Regions from separate parts of the Alteromonas sp. B31-7 genome, predicted to be linked through region 3. Evidence: predicted binding sites of a transcription regulator. Region 3 holds the regulator's gene; each other region holds the start of a gene.
The links. Region 3 encodes sigma-54, which starts transcription at its own class of promoters, with help from an activator protein. Its sites were predicted from a motif close to GTTGGCACGNNNNTNGNNT; they were not measured.
Positions count from the first base shown of each region.

Region 1: IUA53_RS15170 (flagellar assembly protein T N-terminal domain-containing protein) is a predicted target of sigma-54. The motif match lies at 1,704-1,722, and genes of this name have one in related genera.
Region 2: IUA53_RS18740 (Tll0287-like domain-containing protein) is a predicted target of sigma-54. The motif match lies at 2,754-2,772, and genes of this name have one in related genera.

Region 1 covers NZ_CP065233.1:3,481,495-3,485,674, forward strand. The annotation lists gene flgM (flagellar biosynthesis anti-sigma factor FlgM) at 52-381, shown strand; gene flgN (flagellar protein FlgN) at 414-845, shown strand; gene IUA53_RS15165 (LPP20 family lipoprotein) at 938-1,429, opposite strand; gene IUA53_RS15170 (flagellar assembly protein T N-terminal domain-containing protein) at 1,908-3,041, shown strand; tRNA gene IUA53_RS15175 (tRNA-Arg) at 3,267-3,342, shown strand; gene smrA (DNA endonuclease SmrA) at 3,473-4,060, shown strand; gene IUA53_RS15185 (hypothetical protein) at 4,151-4,180, opposite strand, start outside.
Region 2 covers NZ_CP065233.1:4,280,556-4,284,735, reverse strand. The annotation lists gene IUA53_RS18755 (TonB-dependent receptor plug domain-containing protein) at 1-834, opposite strand, end outside; gene IUA53_RS18750 (hypothetical protein) at 897-1,268, opposite strand; gene IUA53_RS18745 (sigma-54 interaction domain-containing protein) at 1,392-2,699, opposite strand; gene IUA53_RS18740 (Tll0287-like domain-containing protein) at 2,860-3,444, shown strand; gene IUA53_RS18735 (cytochrome ubiquinol oxidase subunit I) at 3,735-4,180, shown strand, end outside.
Region 3 covers NZ_CP065233.1:3,739,261-3,743,440, forward strand. The annotation lists gene lptC (LPS export ABC transporter periplasmic protein LptC) at 1-425, shown strand, start outside; gene lptA (lipopolysaccharide transport periplasmic protein LptA) at 394-951, shown strand; gene lptB (LPS export ABC transporter ATP-binding protein) at 954-1,679, shown strand; gene IUA53_RS16335 (RNA polymerase factor sigma-54) at 1,757-3,241, shown strand; gene hpf (ribosome hibernation promoting factor) at 3,271-3,558, shown strand; gene ptsN (PTS IIA-like nitrogen regulatory protein PtsN) at 3,568-4,011, shown strand; gene rapZ (RNase adapter RapZ) at 4,041-4,180, shown strand, end outside.

The sequences.
Region 1 (4,180 bases), 260 kb from region 3:
CATGAAGGGCCGATAATATATACTGAGGTGAATAGGTAGTGGAGAAAGACTATGGCAATTAACAATGTAAACAATGGGTTACCAAAAACACCCGTTGATAATACAAAAATTTCGCAGCAGAATCAGACGCAACAGTCTCAACAGCAAGCGTCAGATGTCGCTGCAAAGACGCAAAGTGCGCCCCGTCAAGATTCGGTGTCGCTCACGCAATCTGCGCAACAATTGAATCAAGTACAGAAAAAAGGTACTGAAGCGCCTGTTAATCAGGAAAAAGTAGATCGCCTTAAAAAAGCGATTCAAAGCGGCGAGTACAAGGTTAACCCTGAAGTGTTAGCCAATAAAATCGCCAAGGCTGAATCAGAGATTTTTGGCGCCGATTAACCACAGTTGCATTAACATTTAGTTAGGTGATTATGACCAGCACACTTACCTCAGCATTACAGCAACAAGTTGAAAACTTGTCTCAATTAGCGCAACTACTTGAGCAGGAACTTCACTTGATAAGTGCCCGTGATGCTGAAGCACTAACGAGTTTGCTGGAACAAAAAGCCGAGCTACTTGAAGCGATTCAAGCTGCAGATAGGCAAATTGAGCCCGTTTATCAAGCAGAGAAAAAATCGAGTAGCTTGCCTGAAGAGGCAGAAAGCTTAATGCAATCGGCGGCTCAGATATTAGATGAATGTAAGTATAAAACCAGTGTCAACCAAAAGGCAGTGGAGCAAGGTCAGCTTCGTCTGACTCACTTACGTAATCTTATGTTAGAAGTGCGCGCAAAAGAATCCCTAACCTATGACAAAAAAGGCAAGCCCAACGGTGGGCGTTTAGGTTCAGGTGTAAGCGCCTAGTATTTTTCACACTCCTCGATCTTTAAAGAAAAAGGGTGCAATTGATATTGCACCCTTTTTCTATTTCTTCTCATGACGCTTGAAGCTAACGGCTAGTAATATTTAATGTCTTTAATTCGTCGAGGTTTTGCCGTTGAAAGGTAAATGTCGTATACCCGCTGCATGTCTAATTCTAATTCTGTGGCGTAGGTATCTTCACCAACCGGATAGCTTTTTATAATTTTTGCCCCGCGAATGACACCTTCTACTGACGCCTTTAAGGTTTCATTTGATACAACAAGGCTTGAGAGTGATTGACTTCCCTCGATACGTTGCCCATACACTTGCTCAGCAAGCTCTCGATACGCCTCTAACTTTGACGCTTTAATTGCCATCAACATTTTAACGGTTTCGCTTTCTCCACGCTGAGAAGCAATGGGCGCATACCCCACCGCCGTCAGTGTAGGGTAAGATTCCGGCTCCACGGTTTCCCATTCAACATGTTTGTCTACAAACAGGCTGCATCCAGACAAAATACTGGCGCTAACCAATACTGATGTCAGCAACTTCACCGAATGCTTAATACGCCTTTTCACCATTTTCATATTGGTAACCTTAAAATGACCATCCTACTTGACTGATAAACCGCTATTATTCACGCTGACACACTCTCGCTAACGCAATAGACTGAACTGAGTTAGTTTGACTGCATCGATAAGGTTAAACCCAAGGTGACAGCCAAGCGGTTGACGTGCTTTATCACGTGTGACTAAAACTGAAAGCAAAGTTTGCGCCTAAATGTGAAAGTCAGTGAATTGACACTTAATGAAAGAGACCAAACCACCGATGGTGACCGCTGTCTTCATCACATTTTGTATTTTTGGCACTCTATTCGCTTACACTCATCTGTATATGAAAATAACCTTGTGTGGTGAAGCTTTTTTGACACCCAGCGCATGCGGACAACAACCACTCCGCCTGGGTAGAGCAATAGCGCAAGGTAAAATGCTTTAGAGCAACGTAAAACTAAGCTGAGGGGCGCTTGTGTTCGCACAGAAAAATAAGTCTTCGCATTGCATATTCATGGCGCTTATTTGCCTACTGGCATTATATGTAGGGCAAGTAAATGCCGTTTGGTACGAAGCTAAAGGCCAGGCAATTATAATGAAGGGCGATAAACATAGCGCCCGCAAAGCCGCCACTGAGGAAGCGCTTAAACAGGCCCTGTTGTTTGCTGGCGCATCGATAAACAGTGTTCAGCAATTAACCAACGGCTTATTAGAAAGCGAAGATATTACTATTAGTAGCACAGGTGAAGTAAACCAAGTAGAGCTTGTGGATGAAGTGTGGCATAGCGACTATGTTACCGTTACCATCCGTGCTGACATTTTTCCAAAAGAACAAATATGTAAAGCCAGTGAATACACCAAGCACGTTGCTAGTAGCTATTTCTCTGTTGCCAATAGAGAGCACCTTTTAGATGGACAAATCGCCGACTTTCCTGCTGCGTTTACCCGTCACTTAGCTACGCTGATGGACACTCATGGCACTCACGCCAAATTGTCCTATATTGCACCTTATACTACCTACTGGTCTCCATCTACGTTGCCCGCCAATGTTAGAGAGCTAGCAAAAGTGGCTGACGCTCAATTTGTTTTAGTAGGGGAAATTACCGACCTGAGCGTGACCCGAGAGCCCCCTTCTCGGTTGGCCTTTTGGGCCGATGAAGACGCTACCCGCTATTTCGCTTTTGATGTCGCCGTTTACGATGGCCTTAACGGCGGTAAGCTATTCCAACGAACATACCAAACACAAGATACTTGGCCCTTTGATCGCTTTGCTGAATTAGACGAATACTCACAATCGTTTTGGTCAACCGCCTACGGAAAAGCGATTGATAAGCAAGTGGCAAAATTCATTGTCGACCTTGAAGAAACCACCTCTTGCCAACCCCTTACCGGCAGGGTGCTACAAGCCAATAATACAAATGTCACCGTTTCTTTAGGCAGAGATAATGGCGTAATGCCAAATGATGAGCTATATATTTATCAAACACGGCAATTTACAGATGGTCGTGGCGAAACCTACTTACAATATAATATTTATCCGGGAGTTTTTATCGTTGAATCGGCGTATAGCAATTCTGCACAAGTTCGCCATAAAGACGCTAACGTCATCATTAACATTCAAGAGAACGACTTCGTTATAAAAAAGTAGAATCAAGCTGCATCTACCAAAACCTAAATCTTTGTTTTTTTATATTATAAATATTACCAATCTAGGAATACCATATATTTGGTAGCAAGCCACCTCAACATAAGTATATGTCCCAGTGAATTGTTGCCATTGTCAGACTAACGACAATTTACTTCAATATTGCAAAATTGTTTTAAACCAAGGGTTCCGATTGAGCGAGACTCTCGTATAATAACAATATACTCAGTCCCCATAGTTTAACTGGATAAAACAAGAGCCTCCTAAGCTTTAGATCTGCGTTCGAGTCGCGGTGGGGACGCCACTCTAGCGACTACCTTTTTCACGTCACACGCATGTTTTTGTCATCCTCTGAAGTAGAACGAGCGTATAACAAAGATGCGTGCAGACAACTTGTTCGCCCATTACAATGTACAGGCTAATCGGGAGACACGATGACCCACCTAGAGCATGACGATGTCGACTCGTTTTTTGCAGAAATGCAGGATGTTAAACCTATTGCATCAGGCGATAAGGCTTTATTACATGATCCAGAAAAAGCGCTCGCAGAAAAGCAAAAGCGTGCAGCTTTGCAAAATAAAACCCGTGAAAAGCTAACCAACCCGTTAAGTTTAGAAGGGGTTAAACCTGTCCCGCCGAGTGACTTTATATGTTTTCAGCAACCAGGGATCCAAGATGGGGTATTTAAGAAGCTGCGTATGGGCAAATACCCGCTGGAATACACTTTATCACTTAAAGCTTTAAACATTGAGCAAAGCCGTGATGCACTCTACCAATCGATAATATCAAGCCACGAAAAAGGGGTAAGAGCGCTATTAATCCAGCACGGTACTGGAGAAAACAGCAAGCCATTTCCTGCCTTAAAGAAAAGCTATGTTAATCATTGGCTTCGGGAACTCGAGGAAGTCATTGCCTTTCATACCGCACAACCCATGCACGGTGGTTTTGGTGCTACTTATGTATTGCTGAAGAAACATCCTCAACAAAAATTGATTAATAGAGAAAAAAACCGGAAAAGGTAATGATTTTGTCATGTAAAGAATACATGATGATACAGAATTGATTAAGGGCAGTTTCCTTGCGAAAACTGCCCTTAGAATTTTACTTTCAGACTACTTAACTGAAGACTGCACACTTAGCGT
Region 2 (4,180 bases), 540 kb from region 3:
ACTATTTCCAAATGCATTTAAGACAAAGTACCTGTTATCAGAAGCTTGGTATCGATAGCCTAAGCGATACCAAGCTGCGTCAATAAAGTTGATGTCCATGGCTAAAGCCGGAGTGCCACTTTGATTTGTATTTAGCGCTTGATACGACGCGGTAAATTGGTGATTGCCCTGCTCATAGCCAGCCCGTAATTTTGCGCCGTTACGTAAATACGCGCTATTAGGAATCGCGATATCGTCAGCGGCCTCCCGCTCATCCCGTTGTTGATGGGTGAACGCGCCAGTTAAAAAACCACTTTCGAAACGGTATACGCCATTAGCTTGATATTGCTGTCCTGTGCCAGGAGAGAAAAGTGCGCCATTAAAATTAGCCTTCAAACCATCTGCCAAATTAAACAGGGCACTGTCATCGGCGCGTATATCGAGCTTACCGCCAAGGGTTTGTACACCAGCGCTTACCGGCACAATACCGCGATAGAGTACCGCCTGAAGGCCGGGTTCAGGAAGGACGTGAGAGAGAGGTGAATCCATCGCGTTTGGCCCAGCCCCTGCGATATCTACGCCGTCTATGGTTATGCCCACTCGATCGCCGTACAAGCCGCGATATTGAACAAGGCCAGTAACAGGGCCATTACGGGTAATGCTCACCCCTGTTAACTTCTCAAGTTGATCGCCAAAGTCGGCATCGGTATTTGATGAAGTGTTGATACGCTCAGCGTCTACTTGGGTAAGCGGGCTTCCGATAACCGTAATTATTTCGCCTTGTGATTCTTGTGCCAAGGCGCATTGGGTAACACCTTGGGCGATAACCGCCAAGGCTGTCAGTGTTTTTTTCATAACGTTTCCATTTATAGTGGTATTAGGTGGCAAGTTGCCTTGCTCGAAATACTAGGTGGCAGTTATGAAAGGGGCGGTGCTCTGCCAATAGGAGCCGCGTAAGGGTAGGCAGTATAGGGGCGCTGAACGAGTGACTCAGTAAGCGCATAGAAGCGCTGAAAGAGAACACTCACCTGTAAATCGTATTTCACGGAAGTATAACTGGGTAAATCGGCTAGCGTACCATTGGTACAGTCGATGTTTTGAGGGGGCGTTTTAACTAATTCAGGGCTGACAAAAACGAATTCACCGGCCAATTCAGAGGCGCTAACGGACACATAACGCATAGTTTTGCCGGTACATATAAGCTCAATATCGCTCAGGCCACCGTCCACTTGTTCATGTGCTTTGTTCATCGAATAGGCAGACAGCCCGATCGCCAATGCATTTTGCATTAGTAGAACCATACACACAGAAAAGGTGATAAGCGTTTTAATAACGAGCCTTTAAAACTATCAAAAATATGAGCATCGTATAATAGCGTTAGAGATTAGGTGTTTGCTAGTAAATTTTTTGCACTAAGGAGCGTTTATTTTTAATGCTTGTAATTTTCTGTACAACGTTCGCACACTTATTCCTAACGCATCGGCTAAGTCTTCAGTATTGCCGGTGTAGACATCGACTTTATCTTTCAAATAATGTGCTTCGACTTCCGCTAGCGTCATTATGTCTTTTTCTCCCTGTGGTGATAAGTGAGCCGTTTGCTGTGTCGATGCGCAGACATATTCAGGTAAATCGCTAGGCTCAATGATTCTATCATCAGCCATTAGAATTGCTTGCTCAACTATGTTTCTAAGCTCCCTTATGTTGCCGGGGAATGTATACTTCTTAAGTGCAGCTAAAGTAGGTTGGGACAAGGTTTTATCGCTGCCTAATGTATTTAATATATGTTTTGCTAGCAAAACAATATCATTATTGCGTTCACGTAATGGAGGTAAATGAATCGAGAGCCCAGCTATTCGATAATATAGGTCGTGGCGAAATTTTCCAGCATTAACAAGCTCCAATAAATCTTTGTGGCTGGCGCAAATTAAGCGAAAATTTGCTTTTTTAATGGCTATACTTCCTACTGGCCGATATGTTTGCGTTTCTAGTAAGCGTAAGAGTTTAACTTGCATAGCAAGAGGGATATCACCTACCTCATCGAGAAATAGCGTGCCGCCCTCAACCGTTTCTATCAACCCTTTCTTTTTATTTACTGCGCCGGTAAAGGCGCCTTTTTCATGACCGAATAACTCAGATTCGAATAGCGCATCAGTTAGGCCTGTACATTCAATGACGACAAAGGGTTTTTCAGCGCGATGACTACTGCTATGAAGTGCGTGAGAGACGAGTTCCTTTCCCGTACCGGTTTCGCCGTGTAAAAGCACAGAAATATTTGAGTTGGCAGCACGGTTGATTTTGCTCAACATAGCCTTAAACGCATCAGATTCGCCTACCATCTTTCCTTCGGATGAGGTGTTTGAGGCGTAAGCTAGTTTGTCGAGTATCTCTAGGTAACCAAGGAGTTCTCCTTCGCCATCAATGATAGGCTTCATACGAATATCGCAGTAATTTTGCCCTTCATTGGTGGCGTGAACATGCACCACGCTGGCGGTTTTCCCTGTTTCTTTGGCTTGCTCCATTGGGCAGTTTTCACCACACAGATCGCATGGTTTGCTATTGCGGTGAGAGACTTGGTAGCAGGTACTGAAGCCCAGCTTAATGGTAACAGGATAGGTATCTCTATAGGGCTTGTTAACGGCTTCTATTACATAGTCTTGGTTGATGAAAATTGCGGGTTTATCAATAGCATCGATCATTCCCTGAATGATGGAGATATTCATACCTTTGCTGCCCTACATTGGTTTAGCCTCGTTTTATTAATTAAAGACTATCATATTGGCATAAACATTGTTGTGGATTGCCATAGCGAGGTTTAGTGGGCCTTGCATTAGCAACTAATCTCGATAGCCGATATCTGTGAATAAGAGAGGAAATCAAGTGATGAAAGTAACGTTAATTTTACCCTTAAGTATATTTGCGCTAAGTACTACTTTTGCTTTTGCGTCCAATGTAACGATAGAAAGCGAATCCGTGGGCGATTTAAAGGCGAGAACCCTTGTCGCGCGGCAGCATGCGAAAGCCTTAGGCGGTGCATTAAAAGCGCGTTTGCAAGAAGCTATTGGTCAAGGTGGTTTGGTCAAGGGGATTGAGGCTTGTAAATTAGAGGCTGGGCCGATAGCTAAAGCCATTAGTGGTAATGGTTGGACTGTTGGGCGCACGGCCCTGCGGGTACGCAACCCAGCCAATACCCCTGATGCTTGGGAACGAGAACAACTTATCGCGTTTTCTAATCAATTATCGGCTCAATTTGATGGACCACTTGAAGCCTCCCATTATGATAGCGCGACAGGTGAATTTAGATACTTGAAAGCCATAAAAACTGACGAAATATGCACGGCATGCCATGGCCAGTCTGTAGCCCCAAGAGTGCAGGCTGCAATTGATGACGCCTATCCAGAGGACGAAGCTATGGGGTTCGATATTGGCACGTTACGAGGAGCATTTACCCTGACATATACGCCTTAGAACACAGGGGTATAAGGATAAAAATGGGACTTGTGTCAAATATGGCACTTTGTTTGTCAATTTTGGCGTAGTTAGTAAAGGTTATCTTGCGTTGGATCAAAATTCGCTTTTTCCGCGCATGCCATAATTCTCCCGCACAGTAGGAAATCCCTGTAGTTAGGGCAAAAACCTATTTTATGTACTTTTACTGCAAGACTGGAACAGAGAATGCTCTGCGCCCTTCTGTAGAGAAACTGCGCCCATCCACATTGGGCGCTTCCAGCACACTTAAAAGATGAGGGAGATCACCCATGAGCGATACGTTAGTAGAACTATCGCGGTGGCAGTTTGCGTTAACCGCAATGTTCCACTTTATATTCGTACCCCTAACCCTAGGACTAAGCTTTCTCCTTGCCATTATGGAGTCTGTCTATGTGATGACGGGCAAAGAGATTTACAAACAAATGACGCAGTTTTGGGGAAAGTTGTTTGGGATTAATTTCGCAATTGGTGTGGCAACAGGCTTAACCATGGAATTTCAGTTCGGTATGAACTGGTCGTATTACTCACACTATGTGGGGGATATCTTTGGTGCGCCGCTTGCCATTGAAGGGCTGATGGCCTTCTTCTTAGAGTCTACCTTTGTGGGGTTGTTTTTCTTCGGCTGGGACAAGATGTCGAAGGTAAAGCACCTTATGGCAACGTGGTTAGTTGCCATTGGTTCAAATTTCTCTGCCTTATGGATATTAATCGCTAA
Region 3 (4,180 bases):
ATATCACCACCACCTTATACGATAAAGACGGAGCGTTAAATCACAAAGTATTTGCGCGCGCAATGGAACACTACGATCAATTGGGGTTTGTTTTGTTTCAACAGCCCAGATATACCTTATATAGCGACAATGCAAAAGCACCGTGGGAAGTCACCGCCGTTGAAGGGACGCTGTACAACAACGAATTAATTCAATTAGAAAATAATGTTTTAATTGAAAACCAAAGCCAAGATGATTTTGTAAGAACCATACAAACGGCGTTTATAGAAATCAATTTGAACAGCAAGCAAATGGCTTCTGACGAGCCAGTGGAAATTCGAGGCTTGCGATATGTAATTAATAGCAACGGGTTTAACGCTAATTTACGTACCCAGGAATATGAGCTAATTGACCATGTACAAACCATTTATTCCCCTAGCAACTAGCCTAATTTTAGGTTTTTTTGCAGTTACAGCGTCGGCGACAGAAAGCGACTTTAACAAACCGATAAAGGTAGATTCTAAATCGCAGTTTGTTGATGGTAAGAATAAAACCTCGTTGTTTAAGGATAACGTGCGTATTTCCCAAGGCACGTTAGTGATTAACGCAGATGAAGTGGAAGTGGTTGCAACAGAAGGCGAAGGCCGTGAAATATTCATCGCCAGAGGCGCGCCAGCAAGTTATTCGCAAACCTTAGAAGACGGCACCCCGGTAACAGCCAAAGCCAATGAAATTCGCTATGAAGTGGTTAATCGCACTCTCTCGTTAGACGGCAATGCAGAGCTGCAACAAGACACCAGTTCTGTGAAAGGCGATAAAATCACCTTTGACATGATTACCGAACAGCTTCTTGCCACCGGCAGCGGTGACAATGATGAAGGCAGAGTGACCACCGTTTTTCGACCAGAAGCGATTCGCAAGCTGACCGATGAGAAGGCGAAAGAAGACGAGAATAACGAGGACGATAACTAACCATGGCAACACTAAGCGCAAGTAACTTAGCCAAAGCCTATAAATCTCGCCAAGTAGTGAGAGACGTTAGTTTGTCGGTCTCAACCGGGCAAATCGTGGGCTTACTAGGCCCTAACGGCGCAGGTAAAACCACCACCTTTTACATGATTGTGGGTCTTGTGCCACTAGATAAGGGAAAAATCACCATTGATGATGGTGAGCTCACCCACCAGCCTATGCACGAACGCGCACGTAAGGGCATTGGCTACCTGCCACAGGAAGCCTCTATTTTTCGCAAGCTAACCGTGTTTGAAAACATCATGGCGATTTTACAGACACGAAAAGATTTAAATTCATCACAACAGGAAGAAGAAGCCGACGCCCTTCTTGATGAATTTAATATTAACCATATACGTAATAGTACAGGAATGAGTTTATCAGGTGGAGAACGCCGTCGCGTAGAGATTGCGCGTGCGCTAGCAGCCAATCCGCAATTTATTTTACTCGATGAACCATTTGCTGGTGTTGATCCTATATCGGTTAATGATATAAAGAAGATAATACAGCACCTTCGTGATAGAGGTATCGGTATCCTCATTACAGACCACAATGTACGAGAAACATTGGATGTATGTGAAAAAGCCTACATTGTGAGTCACGGTGAATTAATAGCCCAAGGAACGGCAGAGCAGGTTTTAAGTAATCAAAAAGTAAGGGATGTATACCTAGGTGAACAATTCAGGCTATAGTTAATGTAACAGAATTGTCATTTTTCAAATTATGCACCTGGTATATTCACAATAAGAGCACAGTAAATAAGACGTAGATGAAACCATCTTTACAGTTAAAGTTCAGTCAACAACTTACCATGACACCTCAGCTACAGCAGGCGATAAAACTGCTGCAGCTGTCAACGCTCGACCTGCAACAGGAGATCCAGGAAGCCCTAGACTCAAATCCTCTACTTGAAGTAGAAGAAGGCAGTGATGAGCCTCAATTAGAGAAAAACAATATCGACGGGGATGACGTCGCTCAAGACGCCGTTACTACCGCATCAAGCGATACGCTTGAAGCCGGTGACGCATTAGAGAAGAATGACCTACCTGATGAATTACCCATAGACAGCACGTGGGACGAATATTACTCAGCGTCTTCTGCACCCGCCCCTGGGCCCTCGAATAATGACGATGAGCAGATTTTCCAAGGCGAAACCACCGAAGACATTCAAGCACATTTGCTATGGCAAATGCGTCTTACCCACTTTTCAGATACTGACCGTGCCATCGCAACGGCTATTATCGATTCAATTGACGAGTCTGGTTATCTTACCGTCACCCTTGACGACATTTTAGAGTCTGTCAACTCCGAAGATATGGAGGAGCCGGTTGAATTAGACGAAGTGGAATGCGTATTAAAACGTATTCAGATGTTCGATCCTATTGGTTCAGGCTCGCGTACACCACAAGAATGCTTGATGGTTCAGCTTCGCCAATTTTCAGATGATACGCCTTGGTTAAAAGAAGCCAAACAACTGATAGAAGAATACTCAGACCTACTCAGTAGCAAAGACTATCGTACGCTGATGCGTAAAAGCCGTCTTAAAGAAGATCAATTACGCGAAGCTATGCGCTTGTTGCAAACATTGAATCCTCGCCCAGGTAGCGCTCTTATCACTAAAGAGCCTGAGTATGTTATACCCGATGTCTCGGTCACCAAGAAAAGTGGTCGTTGGGTGGTTGAACTTAATCCAGATAGCTTGCCTAAACTTAGTGTGAACCAGCAATATGCGGCCATGAGCAGAAGAGCGAAAAATAGTAGCGACTCGCAGTTCATTCGCTCTCATATGCAGGAAGCAAAATGGTTTATTAAAAGTCTTGAATCAAGAAACGACACCTTGATGAAGGTTGCTAATTGTATTGTGCAGCAACAAATGGGCTTTTTTGAACATGGCCCTGAAATGATGAAGCCCATGGTGCTTAACGATGTTGCTGAAATGGTTGATATGCATGAATCCACCATTTCACGTGTCACCACGCAAAAGTATATGCATACCCCACGTGGGATATTTGAATTGAAGTACTTCTTTTCTAGTCACGTTGCCACGGAGTCTGGGGGTGAGTGTTCATCTACTGCCATCCGCGCGCTGATTAAAAAGCTTGTAGCGGCTGAAACGCCAAGCAAGCCACTAAGTGATAGCAAGATTGCTCAATTGTTGGCCGAACAGGGCATTAAAGTCGCCCGGCGGACAATAGCAAAATACCGGGAATCATTGTCGATTCCACCGTCTAACCAGCGAAAGAGCTTACTTTAACTGGCTCATAAATATAAGGAAGACGAAATATGCAAATCAACCTTACTGGTCATCACGTCGAAATCACCGACTCTTTGCGTAATTATGTCGATACCAAGTTCAGCAAACTAGAGAGGCACTTTGATCACATTTCTAATGTGCATGTCATTCTCAATGTTGAAAAACTTAATCAGAAAGCCGAAGCGACCATGCATTTAAGTGGCGCTGAGGTTTTTGCTTCCTCTGAAAATACTGATATGTATGCAGCAATAGACAGCATGGTTGACAAACTAGACAGGCAAGTCATAAAGCATAAGGAAAAGCTGAAAAAGCATTAACTCACGCTTATGGAAATTCAAGCAATCGTAAGTTTGGACCGCACTGAATGTGCGGTTCAATGTAACAGCAAAAAACGAATTCTAGAGATCATCAGTAATATCGCTGCCAAAAACAACGATAATATTGATGAAACGACAGTACTCACGAGCCTATTGAACCGCGAGAGAATGGGCAGTACGGGTATTGGAAATGGTATTGCACTGCCTCATGGTCGACTGGCAGGATTGGAAAGTGTTATCGCCATTATTGTAACTAGTAACCCTGCCATCAACTTTGACGCGCTGGACAACCAACCGGTAGATATTTTCTTTGCCTTATTGGTTCCAGAAGAGCAAACCGAGGGGCACTTACAAACCCTAGCCACGGTTGCAGGTAAATTGAGTGACAAAGAGACCGTGAAGGCAATTAGGCGTGCCACCAATAGCGACGATATTATTGCAGCGCTAAGCTAACTCTAATGCCATCTTAAGGGAGAGGCCAATTGAAACTAATTATTATTAGTGGTCGTTCGGGGTCAGGGAAGTCTGTTGCTTTACGGGCACTGGAAGATTTAGGGTATTATTGCGTAGATAATATCCCCGTCAATTTATTACCTACCCTTACCCATACGGTAGTCGACGA